2 regions of the Mesorhizobium sp. B2-8-1 genome follow, and region 2 is predicted to be linked to the other one. Evidence: predicted binding sites of a transcription regulator. Region 2 holds the regulator's gene; the other holds the start of a gene.

Region 1 (7,422 bases), on a different contig from region 2:
AAGGTCGAGAATGCCGACGGTGAAGGGCGCGGGATCGTCGGCACGGTCGCTGATCAGGCGATCGACCTTGTCGAAGAAGCGGCGATGGTTGCCAAGCCCGGTCAACGGATCGGTGAATGCCAGATCCGTGCTCTCCCTGTTTGCCTGACCGGTGCCAAACGAAGTTTGCATCGGTGTCCCTGTTTCTCGAAGTCGGAATTTATTTCCGAGACTGGCAGCAAACCCTTTAGGAAACGTATCGGAAAAATCGATTTTTCGCCGCTGGAGTGCGTTGCCCTCCGCAAAGCCGTCCGGGCTCAACGGCGTCGTCGCTCACGCGGATTCTCAGCCGGCGGGGCGAACGCGATAGAGCTCCAGCGGCGCGCCCTGGGTCTCCGCCACCGGTTCCAGCCAATCCGGCACGCTGCCATGCATCAACCCGGCCAGAAAGCCGTCAGGCGCCTTGGTTGCGAGAAGCCTGGTTTCGGGATTGCCGCGGCAGAGCGCGACAATCCCGACGCGATGGTTTGCCACGACGGCTTTCGCGTCAGTGGCCGAGCCCAGCAAGGCATCGAATACGAGCAGGTTTCCGGCGACGTTGCGGTGGTAGGGCCCAGCGAGCGCGCGATGACCGGTAAAGGCCAGGATCGGCGAGCCGAGATTGGAGATGGCCAGCACCGTGGTGTGAGGCATGCGGGCGAGCGCGGCGAACGAGGCCTTGCTGTTGCAAGGTGCATCGATGCCGGCGTCGGTGACGGCCGCACCGGTCTGGAAGGCGCTCGATGCCGCCTCGGCAGCGCTGGACCAAACCGCATTGACCGAGATCAGCCAGGCTGCGGCCATACGGAGCACGGAGCCACCGGACGGACTGTTTTCGGCGCGCTGCCGCCATTTGGCGATCCAGGCGCAAAGCGGGATCACCGCGAAGGCGATGGAGAAGGTCGAGCCGCGGACCTCCCAGGCGCTGACCAGGAAAGCCACCACCAGCAGCGCGCCGACGAGACTGTCCTGCCGCCGCCAGCCGCCCTTGCCGAGACGCAGCGCCATCAGGACGATCGCCACCAGCGGCGTCGCGAAGCGCGCCACCGCTCTGGCCGGGTCAGCCGCGACGAGCTGGAATATCGACTGCGCTTCGTCGATATGACCGAGCCACATCTGCTGGAGGCGCGGGTCGAGGCCGGCATACGGGGCAGCCAGGCATTGCGGGAACAGAAACATCACGACAAGGACAAGCACGAACGCCAGCAGGCCGAGCGAGACCAGGCGACGGCCGTACGTCGCATTGGCGGCGCCCCATGAGGCAATGACCGCAAGGCCGGCGCCGGCAAGCGCGGCAACCACGAACTGCACGGTCGAGAAGGTGTCGCACTGGGTCTGTCCCCATGCCGACGCCGGTATGGTGGTGATGAAAACAAGGGCCGAGACGGCGGTGACGCCCAAGCCAAAATCCCTGGCGATCAGCCTTTCGCCGCCACCGCTGACGAGGAACAGCAGGGCGACGATGGCGCCCAGGGTTCCAGCATAGGGGGCGCTTTCCATGCCGATCGCCAATGCCAGCGTGGCGCACGCGCCGGCAAACAGGGCGGCGGGCCGGTGGCGAGGTGCTTCGAGCAGCAAAGCCAGACCGGCCAAGGTCAGCATCAGCTGGACATTGTGGTGATCGAGTGCGCCGGGCGAGAAGATTCCGAGATAATACAAGGCCGCTCCGCCGACCACCGCAGCGGGCAGGACCGCGTGCTCGCCGGCGAAAGCGCGCGCGGCGCGCATGATGGAGAACAGCGCGAGCCAGAATTGCAGGAGAGGCCAAAGCACCTGCACGACCTGCTCGCCCAAAGCGGCACTGCCCGTCAGGGCCGACAGGGCAAGCATGCCGAGCGCCAGCGGCGCGTCGAGCAGCCGCGACCAGTGCATGACGAAGCCACCCTCCAGCCCCATCCTGTACTGGTGCAGGTCGAACCAGCCCTGGCCGGCCAGGAGGTCGCGAACCTCCACCAGTTGCAGCAGGCTGTCATTGTCGCCGGCCGGGTTGGCCAGTTGCGGGAATCCGGCATAGAGATCGAGCGCCAGCAGCAGCAAGGCGGCAAGCAACGCAAACGCTATGTCGGCCTTCCAGGTGGAAGCGCCGTTGCTGGCTGTGCTCATCCCCATCGCCTCTGGCAGGAATGCCGGGCTTTTTCGGCCAATCGACACTCGTAAAGTCGGCCTTAAACCTAGCCTTAACGGCTTCAATAAATAGTAAAACCGCCTGAATGCGCCTGACTTTCGGCGCGAACCGCGCGTGGCGGCGAGGCACCCGGAGAGGAAAATGCCGCAAGAGCTTCGCTACGAACCCTCCATCGCCGTGCTGCTGCCTTGCTACAACGAGGAATTGACGATCGCCGAGGTGGTGCGGCGCTTCCGCGAGACGCTGCCTTTGGCGACGATCTATGTCTACGACAACAATTCGCGCGACCTGACCGCGCTCAGGGCCCGCGCGGCCGGCGCCATCGTGGTGCGCGAACCGCGCCAGGGCAAGGGCAATGTGGTGCGGCGCATGTTCGCCGACATCGACGCCGACATTTACCTGATGGCCGACGGCGACGGCACCTATGCGCCGGAAGACGCGCCGCAATTGATCAACACGCTTCTGACCGAGCGCTCCGACATGGCGGTGGGCACCCGGCGCGGCGTCACCGACGATGCCGGCAGGACTGGCCATGCCTTCGGCAACCGCGTCTTCAACAGCCTCTATAAAGGGCTGTTCGGCAGCGATTTCACCGACATCTTCTCGGGCTACCGCGTCTTCACCCGGCGCTTCGTCAAGAGCTTCCCGGCCGTCTCCGGCGGCTTCGAGATCGAGACCGAAATGTCGGTGCATGCCTCGCAGCTCAAATTGCCCGTCAGCGAGATCGCGCTCGATTACGGCAAGCGGCCGGACGGCTCGTCGTCGAAGCTTTCGACGTTTCGCGACGGCGCCAGGATCCTTTGGATGTTCGCCATGCTGATGAAGGAAACGCAACCGCTGCGTTTCTTCGGCGCCTTCGCCCTGGTCTTCCTGGCGTCGAGCCTGTTCCTGATGGCGCCGGTGCTGGTCGAATTCGCCGAGACCGGGCTGGTGCCGCGCATGCCGACATGGGTGCTGTCGGTCGGCCTGCTCTTGCTCTCGATGCTGGCTGGTGTGACTGGGGTGATCCTCGATTCGGTGTCGCGCGGCCGCGCCGAACAGAAGCGCATCTTCTACCTGTCGATGCCTTCGGGCCGCATAGAGCGGCGCGAGCGCGCCAGCGAGCCGACTGCCGCGAAGGCCGGCCCAGGCAAGACGCCTCGCGCCGCATGAAGCGGTGAGCCGTCTTATCCGCTTCCTCTTTGCCGGCGGCATCGGCTTCGTCGCCGACGCGGCCGCCCTCTGGCTGCTGCTTGCCGTCACGCCGCTCGGCCCTTTCAGCGCCCGCATGCTGTCCATCGGCTTTGCACTCTGCGTCACCTGGCAGATAAACCGGCATCTGACCTTCTCGCCGTCGAGCCGCGGCTTGGTGCGGGAAGGTGCCCGCTATGGCAGCATCGGCATAGCCACCAGCATCGCCAACTATCTGGTCTACTGCGCCATCCTTGTCGTCCTGCCGACAACCCCGCCATTGGCCGCCCTTGCTTTCGCTTCGCTGGCCGCCATGGCGCTGTCCTTTCTCGGCTATTCCAGGCTGGTCTTCGACCGCTAGAGGCGTGGCCCGATTGGCAGAAGGCGCCGGGACCCTTATATCGCTCTCTCATCGACCGTGCTGGGGACCTGCCATGAAGCTGAAAATCGCCGTCCAGATGGACCACATCTCCACCGTGTCGATCGCCGGAGACACTTCGTTCGCGCTGTCGCTGGAGGCGCAGCGGCGCGGCCATCAGCTCTACCACTACACGCCCGACCGGCTGTCGCTGCGCGACGGCAAGGTGTTCGCCCGCATCGAGGAGATGCAGGTACGCGACGAGAAGGGCAGCCACTATTCGCTGGGGGAGAAGGTGCGAACCGACCTGTCGGAGATGGACGTGATCCTGCTGAGACAGGATCCGCCCTTCGACATGAACTACATCACCACCACGCACATACTGGAGCGCATCCACCCCAGGACGCTGGTGGTCAACGACCCGGCCTGGGTGCGCAACAGCCCGGAAAAGATCTTCGTCACCGAGTTTTCCGACCTGATGCCGGAAACGCTGATCACCAAGGATCCCCAGGAGGTCGCCGCCTTCCGCAAGGAATTCGGCGACATCATCGTCAAGCCGCTCTACGGCAATGGCGGCGCGGGCATCTTCCACCTGCTGGAGGCCGACCGCAACCTCGCCTCGCTGCTCGAAATGTTCGGCCAGTTGTTCCGTGAGCCCTACATCGTGCAGCGCTACCTGAAGGACGTGCGCAAGGGCGACAAGCGCATCATCCTGATCGACGGCGAACCGGTCGGGGCCATCAACCGGGTGCCGGCCGAGCACGATTCCCGCTCCAACATGCATGTCGGCGGCCGCGCCGAGAAGACCGAGCTGACCGAGCGCGAGCGCGAGATCTGCGCCCGCATCGGGCCGGCACTGAGGGAACGCGGCTTCATCCTCGTCGGCATCGACGTCATCGGCGACTACATGACCGAGATCAACGTGACCTCGCCGACCGGCGTGCGCGAAGTCAAACGCTTCGGCGGCGCCGACATCGCCAGCCTGTTCTGGGACGCGGTGGAGGCCAAGCGGAAATAGCCGTTTTCACTTTGTATTAACCATGTTCCGTTTTTGCAACCGGAGACAATCGCGCCGCAACTTAAGCGATTGCGTGTTCCTGTAATGTTCTTGATTTGGCCGAGGAACTGTGATTGTCTCCGGCCCAGGCCCTTCGCGGCCTGATTGCAAAAGGCTTGGGGCAAGCCCAGATCCGGGGGCAAGACATGGTGGCGCGGGTTCGCACGGTTGCTTTCCAGGGCATCGAGGCCGTGCCGGTCGACGTGCAGGTGATGATCGCGCCCGGCAAGGTCAACATGCACATCGTTGGCCTGGCCGACAAAGCGGTGGCCGAAAGCCGCGAACGGGTGCAGGCGGCACTGCATGCTTCCGGCCTGTCGATGCCGTCCAAGAAGGTCACTGTCAACCTAGCGCCCGCCGACCTGCCCAAGGAGGGCAGCCACTACGATTTGCCGATCGCGCTCGGCCTGATGGCGGCGCTTGGCGCCATTCCGGGCGACATGCTGGCCGGCTATGTCGTGCTTGGCGAACTATCGCTCGACGGCACTATCGCCGCCGTCGCCGGCGCCTTGCCGGCCGCGATTGGGGCCAATTCTGAAGGCAAGGGCCTGATCTGCCCCTTCGCCTGCGGCCCGGAAGCCGCCTGGGCCGGCAAGGACTTTGACATACTCGCGCCGCGCAGCCTGATTGCCATCGCCAATCATTTCCGCGGCACGCAGGTGCTGTCCCGGCCGGAGGCCGGCATCCATGCCGCGGCGCGCGACCTGCCCGATCTTGCCGATATCAAGGGCCAGGAAACCGCCAAACGAGCGCTGGAGGTGGCGGCGGCCGGTGGGCACAACCTGCTGATGGTCGGCCCGCCCGGATCGGGAAAATCGATGCTGGCGCAGCGGCTGCCGTCGATCCTACCGCCGCTGGCGCCGAAGGAATTGCTCGAAGTGTCGATGATCGCCTCCGTCGCCGGCGAGCTCGGCGAAGGCAAGCTGACCGACCGGCGGCCGTTCCGCGCGCCGCACCATTCGGCCTCGATGGCGGCGATGGTCGGCGGCGGCATCCGGGCGCGGCCGGGCGAAGTGTCGCTTGCGCACCACGGCGTGCTGTTCCTCGACGAATTTCCCGAATTCACGCCGCAGACGCTCGACGCGTTGCGCCAGCCATTGGAGACCGGCGACTGCATGATCGCGCGGGCCAATCACCGCGTCACCTATCCGGCGCGCATCCAGCTTGTGGCGGCGATGAACCCGTGCCGATGCGGCATGGCCGGCGAACCGGGCTATCGCTGCCTGCGCGGCGATCGCTGCCGCACCGACTACCAGGCGCGCATCTCGGGCCCGCTGCTCGACCGCATCGATCTCAGGATCGAGGTGCCGGCGGTCTCGGCCAGCGACCTGATCCGGCCCGACCGGGCGGGGAAGAGCGCCGACGTGGCGCTGCGCGTGGCGCGTGCCCGCACCCTCCAGCGCGAGCGCTTCGAACGGCTCGGCGTCACCAGCGCCACCACAAACGCGCATTGCGCGCCCGCGGTCATCGAGGAGATCGCCATGCCCGACGCATCGGGCCTGTCGCTGCTCAAGGACGCCAGTGAAAAGCTCGGCTTCTCGGCGCGGGCCTATCACCGCGTGCTGAAGGTGGCGAGAACACTGGCCGATCTCGACGCCAGCGAGACCGTCGGCCGCATTCATCTCGCCGAAGCGATTTCCTACCGGATGAGTTCGGAGCGGGTGGCGCAGGCGGCGTAGTAGGCGCTTCTCGAGAAGAGGGGAACGGAACGCCGGCGGCTCCAAATCTCCGGTTCAGGCCGCTCCCTTTGCCTTCAGTTCCAATCTCCGCGCGTGCAGCACCGGCTCGGTGTAGCCGTTGGGCTGGATGCGGCCCTTGAAGACGAGATCGCAGGCGGCCTGGAACGCGACGGAGCCGTCGAAATCGGCGGCCATCGGCCGGTAGAGCGGGTCGCCTTGGTTCTGCTGGTCGACGATATCAGCCATGCGCCTCATCGTTTCCATCACCTGGTCGGCCGTGCAGACGCCATGGTGCAGCCAGTTGGCGATGTGCTGCGAGGAGATGCGCAGCGTGGCGCGGTCCTCCATCAGGCCGACATCGTTGATGTCGGGCACTTTCGAGCAGCCGACGCCCTGGTCGATCCAGCGCACGACATAGCCCAGAATGCCTTGCGCATTGTTGTCGAGCTCCGCCTGGATGTCGGCCGGCGACCAGTTGGGCCGCACCGCGACCGGCACCGACAGGATGTCGTCGAGCTTGGCCTTCGGCCGGCTCTTCAGCGCCGCCTGGACGGCGTGGACATCGACCTTGTGATAGTGGGTGGCGTGCAGCGTCGCCGCAGTCGGCGAAGGCACCCAGGCGGTGTTGGCGCCGGCCCTGGGGTGGGCGATCTTCTCGGTGAGCATCGCCGCCATCAAATCGGGCATCGCCCACATGCCCTTGCCGATCTGGGCATGGCCGGCAAGCCCGCATTCCAGCCCGGTGTCGACATTCCAGGCCTCGTAGGCGGAAATCCAGGCGGCCTGCTTCATGTCGCCCTTGCGGATCATCGGGCCGGCTTCCATCGAGGTGTGGATCTCGTCGCCGGTGCGGTCGAGGAAGCCGGTGTTGATGAACACGACGCGCTCCCTGGCGGCGCGGATCGCCTCCTTGAGATTGACGGTGGTGCGCCGCTCCTCGTCCATGATGCCCATCTTGATGGTATTTTTGGCCATGCCGAGCAAGGCCTCGACGCGATCGAATATCTCGACGGCG
Region 2 (7,422 bases):
GATTTGTAGTTGACGTGGTTGACCAGGATGACCGCGACCCGCTCGTCGATCAGTTCTTCTATGGTCGGCGCATCGACACCCTCGAGCCGCAGCACCGTGCCCGGCCGCGTCGAGGCAACGCCTTCGGCCATATAGAGATCGGTCGGAAAGCTGTCCCCCTCGGCGATGATGACTGACCTGTCCGGCCGCATCCCGAGTGCCGCATGCAGCACCTTGTAGATGTTGATCGAGGTGGTATCGCAGACCACCGTCTGGCCGGCGGCGGCCCCGATCAGGCGCCCGAGTTGGTCGCCGAGTTCGACCGGCATGTCGAACCAGCCGGCGGTGTTCCAGGCGCGGATGAGATCCTGCGCCCACTCCTGCGTGGCGGCCTTCTGCAGCTCGCCGAACACGGCTGGCGAAGCGGCGCCCAGCGAATTGCCGTCGAGATAGATCACCCCCTGGGGCAAGGTGAAGCGGTCACGCATGGCACGCAGCGGATCCGCGGTGTCCATTGCCTCGATCGCTGCGAGATCGGGAATTTTGCTCATGGTCGCGATGTTCCTCGGTGAGAAGAGCGCCCTGGAAACGGGCCGGCTGTTTTGCCGCCCGGGCAAGGGCTGGCCGCATAGAGGCGCAAGAACAGGGTGAACGCCCGGTTCGATCTTTGCTCGATTTCCGCCCGAGGCAGTTCCTCGAGCACCCCAACGATCCGGCGAACCTGGAGATCGCCGATCAAAAGACTGATGTAGATGTCGGCGGCTTCGGCAGGATCGTCACAGGCGATCGGGCCGGCCCGACTTGCGGTTCGAAGCAGGTCGCCAACAAGCGGCATTATGGTATTGCGGCCGAATTGCGCGATCGATTGGCCAAGCGTGCCTGTATCGTTGACGTCGCCGGCCGCGGCGCGATTGAGCGCCACCGCCTTGTCGCCCGTCACGAGGGTCAGCAGGACTGGCCCGAGCAAGTTCAGGGTTTCGAGCGGATCGCGCGCCTGGTGAAGGGCGTCCTCCAGCAGCTTCCTTGCCTCTCCCGCATTGGCTTCGATCAAGGATCGAAACAGGGTCTGCTTGTTGCCGTACCAGTTGTAGAGGGTTTCGTTCGAGGCCGATGCCCGCTTGGCGATAGCAAGCAGGGAGGCGCTCTTGTAGCCGGCTTCCCGGAGCACCGCATAGGCGGCCTCCTCTATCCGTTCGCGTCGCGCGGCCTGCTTCGGCGTGGTCATTGGTGTTCCTCTTCGAAAACCGTACATTATTATACGGTTTCGTCAAGCGAACGAACGAACGCAGCCCGTCGCGACCAGTGGTGGTGTCTGGCCGTTTTCCGGCGGAAGTTGGCATTTTGGTTTCGTTTCGTTCACGAGCCGCAGGGGTTTCTAATCCGCCCAAACGCACCCCGCACCTGCCGGTCACCCAGCTTGCAGGCTTGTGCCAAGAGTGGAGACCGGTCGGGCCACAGGCCATTAACCAAAATAGTTTCAAAGGGCCCGGGAGCGCATTGACGACGGACCGCGCTGGCAGGATGCTGGCTGCGGGAGGGCATTTCGTTTCCGTCGCCTTAACAAATTCATTAAACTTTAAATGGTTGCGGAACACAACTGGAACAGATAGTGTTTGTTCTGGGTTTGTTTTCTGATTCTGGTTCCAGACCCTTCGTGCAATGCCTTTGGGGGCCGCCATGCTCACGCGCAAGCAACATGAACTCTTGATGTTCATCCATGAACGGCTGAAGGAAAGCGGCATTCCGCCGTCCTTCGACGAGATGAAGGAAGCGCTGGACCTCGCCTCCAAGTCGGGAATTCATCGGCTGATCACGGCGTTGGAGGAGCGCGGCTTCATTCGCCGCCTGCCCAACCGGGCGCGCGCGCTGGAGGTGCTGCGCCTGCCGGACTCGATCGCGCCGGGTCTTAACGCGGCAAAGAAGTTCTCCCCGAGCGTCATCCAGGGCAGCCTCGGACAGGGCAGCAGCCCTAGCCGGCAGATCAAGCCGGCGACGTCTTCGCGTCTGCCCGCTGCCGGCAATGACGACGATGCGGTTTCAGCGGTGTCGATCCCGGTCATGGGTCGCATCGCAGCGGGTGTGCCGATCGACGCCATCCAGCATCAGACGCATTCCATTTCAGTGCCGCCTGACATGATCATGGGCGGCGAACACTATGCGCTGGAGGTCAAGGGCGATTCGATGATCGAGGCCGGCATTTTCGACGGCGACACGGTCATCATCCGCAATGCCGACACCGCAAGTCCCGGCGAGATCATCGTGGCCCTGGTGGACGAGGAGGAAGCAACGCTGAAGCGCTTCCGCCGAAAGGGTGCTTCGATTGCGCTCGAGGCTGCCAATCCGGCCTATGAAACACGTATTTTCGGACCGGACAGGGTCAAGGTGCAAGGCAAGCTGGTCGGCCTGATCAGGCGCTACTGAGCGGGGTCGGCGGTGGGCTTTTCGGGTTTACGGTAAGGCGGCAGTCCCCTTGCCTCGCGTGAGAATTTCCGCTGTTCGTGCCAAGGCCGATATGGCCTGTCGACGGCAAAGCTGACCCGTGCCGGTGCCGTCGCCGATTGCTGGTCGAAGAAGACGGCGGCACTTCCCTTACGAGCGAGCTGCCGCTTGGTGATGACGAGAACCAGCGGATTGTGGCAGGGATCGTAGCCCGCGGGGTCGTTGATGACGATCAGATCCGCATAGGAGCAGGCCCTCCAGGCGTCCTTGCGATCCTCCACCTGCGCGATGATCGCCCCCGAGGTATGCCGGGCCATGCACAGGCCCGTGAAGCAATAGAAAGGCGCTCCCGCCGGAAGTTGCGCGGGATCGAAGATGTCGAACTGTCGGTCTCCGCTGTCGAACAGTTCCGGCGCAGCGATGGTTTCGGACTTCAGCGCGCGTTTCCAATTATCGACGGTGAATTCGTTCGGGCGCGCCCGGTTGATCGCGAGCTCGCCGCCGCCGATCGGCAACGCCACCAGGCGGGCATCCTCCGAAATCAGCACGTCCGGCGTGCGCGTGTCCGAGACGGTCAACAGGCCGGCGAGCGCGAAGGGAAGTGCCGCCAGCCGCAGCCATGTCGTGGCCATCGTCGCGATGACCAGGGCGATCGCCACCAGAAGGACGGATTGCTGCGAAATCAACCCGACCGCGTCGACCGGCGAGCGTTGCGAGATCCATCCTGATATGGCGATCATCGCGGCCAGTCCCTTGCCCATCAGATAAAGGGATGGTCCATCGAACCCGAACGGCATCAGCAGCGCGCTGGCAACCGCAAGGAACATCACGACAGAAACGATCGGCATGACGGCAAGATTGGCGAACAGGCTGAGCGGCGACACGCGCTGGAAATGCCAGATGGCGAAAAGCGCCGTGGCGCTTCCCGCGATAATCGAGGTCATCGCCAGCCCACCTGTCGCCAGCAGCAATTTTCGCGTCAGCAGGCCAGGCAAGGTCCGTTGCGGCGGCGGGGTCCGCGCTTTGTCGGCTTTGCGATCCGACCAGCCGGCATAGGCGCCGACCAGGGCCGCGGTGGCGGCGAACGACATCTGGAAGCTCGGCCCTACCACCTCGTGCGGCGACACCACGATGACGGCGATCGCCGAAATAGCCAGATTGCGCATGGTGAGTGCCGCCCGATCGAACAGAACGGCGATCAGCATCACCGCCAGCATGATGAAGCTGCGTTCGGCGGCGACAACGACGCCCGAAATGACGAGGTAGGCGGCGATCGAGAAAAGTGCCGCCGCGGCCGCGTATTTCTTGACCGGCCGACGGGAGGAAAAGTTCGGAAACAGCGCGAAGCCGCCACGCAGCAGACCCATGACGGTGCCGGCGACCAGCGCCATGTGCAGCCCGGAAATTGAGATGATGTGGTAGATGCCGGTGCGTCGCATCGCTTCATTGATCTCGTCGGGAATCCCGGCGCGAACACCCACGATCAGCGCCGCGGCGATCTCGCCCTCGGCGCCGCCGATGCTGCCCCTGATATGGTCGGCAATGCTTTCGCGAGCACTCTCGATGGCGGCTGAGAGGGCGGCCCACAACGGCCTGTCATCGGCTGAGACGATTTTGGGGTTGCCGAGAAAGAAGCCGCTGGCGCCTATGCCGGCGAAGTAGCTGTCGAAGGAAAAGTCGTAGCTGTCCGGCCGCACCGGCCCGGTCGGCGGCAACAGCCTGGCATAGCCGGTCACGAGGGAGCCGGCCGTCACTTCAGCCGGCACCTTGCGCGCCGAAAGGCGAACGCGCTCGGGCGCGTAGCGTAGTTTCGGCCGCGCGGTCGATGTCACATCGATGGTCAGCCGGATGCGCCCGGTCTCCATCTGGTCGACCGAAACGACGCGGCCGGTGATTTGCGTGGAGATTTCCGAGCCCAGCATCCGCGTTCCCGCTCGCCACGTCTCGACTTTGCCGGCGAGCATGCCGAGCGCGCACAACAGCGCCGCCATGAAGCACAGATGCGTTTTCGGCCATGAGCGTGAAACGAGCGCGCACAGCGACATCAGGATCGCGACCGCGACAGGCTTGGCAAAGCCCGGCTCCGCCGCCAGCGAAAAATACGCAATCGATCCGCACGCCAGGAACACCGGCACGAGCAGGAAGGCTATGCCCCGATCGAGTTCGAGCTCGGACGCTCTGGCCACGCCGTTGCGCAGACGAGGCCATGAAGCACGGCCGAACTCACGGCGCAGACGCACAGCCGCGCCGGCTGCGGGAATGCCGGGCGGCGTGGAAACATCCGCCGGCGGCGACTTGCCCGGCTGCTGTAGGGGCGGCAACGCCAGCGGCAATGAGGCGGGCGCGGGCATGGCAAAAAGGGAGCGTTCCCTGACGCCGGCAACGACGTCCTCGCCTTCCTCCGCGCCCCGGCCCGCTCCAGCCATCGGGTCTGCCCCTTGCGCCCTCGACACCCTATGCTACATGAACGCGCGACGCGCGAAAGTGCGTGTGATCCGCACCCCGCTCCAGACGTTTCCCGAGAGTTGTATGTCCGACAAGGTTGTCACCCGTTTTGCCCCCTCGCCCACCGGCTACCTGCACATCGGCGGCGCGCGTACGGCGCTCTTCAACTGGCTCTACGCCAAGCACACCGGCGGTACGATGCTGCTGCGCATCGAGGACACCGACCGCGAGCGCTCCACCGATGCGGCGACAGCAGCCATTCTCGAAGGACTGACTTGGCTCGGCCTCACCTGGGACGGCGACGCCGTCTCGCAGTTCGAGCGCGCGCCGCGCCATCGCGAGGTGGCCGAGGAGCTGGTGCGCATGGGCAAGGCTTACTACAGCTACGAGACCCCTGCCGAGCTTGAGGCAATGCGCGACGCGGCGCGGGCCAAGGGCTTGCCGCCGCGCTATGACGGAAGCTGGCGTGACCGCGACCCTTCGCAGGCGCCTCCTGGCGTCAAGGGCGCGATCCGCATCAAGGCGCCGACCAAAGGCGAGACGGTGGTGCATGACCGTGTCCAGGGCGACGTGCGCTTTCCCAACAAGGATCTGGACGACTTCATCATCCTGCGCTCGGACGGCAATCCGACCTACATGCATGCCGTCGTCGTTGACGACCACGACATGGGCGTCACCCACATCATCCGTGGCGACGACCACCTGACCAATGCCGCCCGCCAGACCGTGATCTACAACGCCATGGGCTGGGATGTGCCTTCAATGTCGCACATACCGCTGATCCACGGCGCCGACGGCGCCAAGCTGTCGAAGCGGCACGGCGCGCTGGGCGTGGAGGCCTACCGCGCCATGGGCTACCTGCCCGAAGCGCTGCTCAACTACCTGGCTCGGCTCGGCTGGAGCCACGGCGACGACGAGATCATGTCGATCCAGGACATGATCGCCTGGTTCGATATCGGCGATGTGAACAAGGGCGCCGCCCGCTTCGATTTCGCCAAGCTGGAGGCGCTGAACGGCGTCCACATGCGCCGCATGGGCGATGCCGAGCTGTTCGACATCTTCATCGCCACCTTGCCCTATCTCGAGGGCGGCCCGGCAATGGCCGCACGCCTCGACGACCGGAACAGGGCACAGTTGCTGGCAGCGTTGCCGGGGCTGAAGGAGCGCGCCAAGACGCTGGTCGAGCTTGTCGATGGCGCCGCCTTCCTGTTTGCCGCGCGGCCACTGCCGATCGACGAGAAGGCAGCCCTGCTGCTCAATGACGATGCGCGCAAGGTCCTGCGTGGCGCTCACGACGCCCTCGAGGCGGTTTCAGGCGACTGGACGGCGGCCTCGACTGAAGCCGCGATCCGGGACTATGCGACGGCCGGCGGCCACAAGCTCGGCGCCGTCGCCCAGCCCTTGCGCGCCGCCTTGACCGGCAAGAGCACCTCGCCCGGCGTGTTTGACGTTCTCGCCGTGCTTGGTCGCGAGGAGAGCCTGGCGCGCATCGCGGATCAAATCGATTAGGAGCAATCTGGCCCAAGAAGATTGGCATTGAAAGGCGCGTTTCGCAGTGCAACATTGAGCCTTGGCCCAATCTGGCACGCACTTCCTAAAATGCGGTCGCGAATACGCGCATTCGGTGACTTCGACGTGTCGCTTTGCAGAATTTGCCTTTGCCGGCATGAGGAAACAAGAAGGAGTTTGCAATGACCGAAGCTGCGACAAGACGGGAACTGGGCGGCAAGACCCAGGAAGCCACGGCAAAGCTGGAATTCGCCGGCAAGACGCACGAATTCAAGGTGCGAAGTGGTTCGGTCGGGCCTGACGTCATCGACATCGCCACGCTGTACAGCACCACCGGCGCCTTTACCTACGATCCCGGCTTCACTTCGACGGCAAGCTGCGAGTCCGAGATCACGTTCATCGATGGCGACGCCGGCATTCTCCTGCATCGCGGATATCCGATCGATCAGTTGGCCGAACATGGCGACTTCCTCGAAGTCTGCTATCTCCTGCTCTACGGCGAGCTGCCGACCAAGGCGCAGAAGGACGATTTCGACTACCGCGTGACGCGCCACACCATGGTGCATGAGCAGATGTCGCGCTTCTTCACCGGCTTCCGCCGCGACGCGCATCCGATGGCGGTGATGTGCGGCGTGGTCGGCGCGCTGTCGGCCTTCTATCACGACTCCACCGACATCTCGGATCCTTACCAGCGCATGGTGGCGTCGATGCGGCTGATCGCCAAGATGCCGACGATCGCGGCCATGGCCTACAAATACCATATCGGCCAGCCCTTCATTTACCCGAAGAACGAACTGAATTTCGCCGCCAACTTCCTGCACATGTGCTTTGCCGTGCCGTGCGAGGAATACAAGATCAACCCGGTCCTGGCGCGCGCCATGGAGCGCATCTTCATCCTGCACGCCGACCACGAGCAGAACGCTTCGACCTCTACCGTTCGGCTCGCCGGCTCGTCTGGCGCCAATCCGTTCGCCTGCATCGCCGCCGGCATCGCCTGCCTGTGGGGCCCGGCGCATGGCGGCGCCAACGAAGCGGCGCTGAACATGCTGG

Evidence for each region. Region 2 encodes LexA, which represses DNA repair genes until DNA is damaged. Its sites were predicted from a motif close to TGTTCNNNNTGTGTTCNG; they were not measured.
Region 1: the regulator LexA is predicted to act here: its motif matches at 4,764-4,781, upstream of FJ428_RS09875 (YifB family Mg chelatase-like AAA ATPase).

Annotation. Positions count from the first base shown of each region.
Region 1 is NZ_VFTX01000003.1:300,082-307,503, forward strand. Features, by position in the region: gene FJ428_RS09850 (EAL domain-containing protein) at 1-171, opposite strand, end outside; gene FJ428_RS09855 (GtrA family protein) at 325-2,121, opposite strand; gene FJ428_RS09860 (glycosyltransferase) at 2,285-3,295, shown strand; gene FJ428_RS09865 (GtrA family protein) at 3,300-3,674, shown strand; gene gshB (glutathione synthase) at 3,748-4,689, shown strand; gene FJ428_RS09875 (YifB family Mg chelatase-like AAA ATPase) at 4,875-6,407, shown strand; gene FJ428_RS09880 (malate synthase G) at 6,462-7,422, opposite strand, start outside.
Region 2 is NZ_VFTX01000005.1:161,788-169,209, reverse strand. Features, by position in the region: gene kynU (kynureninase) at 1-530, opposite strand, end outside; gene FJ428_RS15320 (TetR/AcrR family transcriptional regulator C-terminal domain-containing protein) at 527-1,204, opposite strand; gene lexA (transcriptional repressor LexA) at 1,657-2,400, shown strand; gene FJ428_RS15310 (ComEC/Rec2 family competence protein) at 2,394-4,844, opposite strand; gene gltX (glutamate--tRNA ligase) at 4,948-6,372, shown strand; gene gltA (citrate synthase) at 6,555-7,422, shown strand, end outside.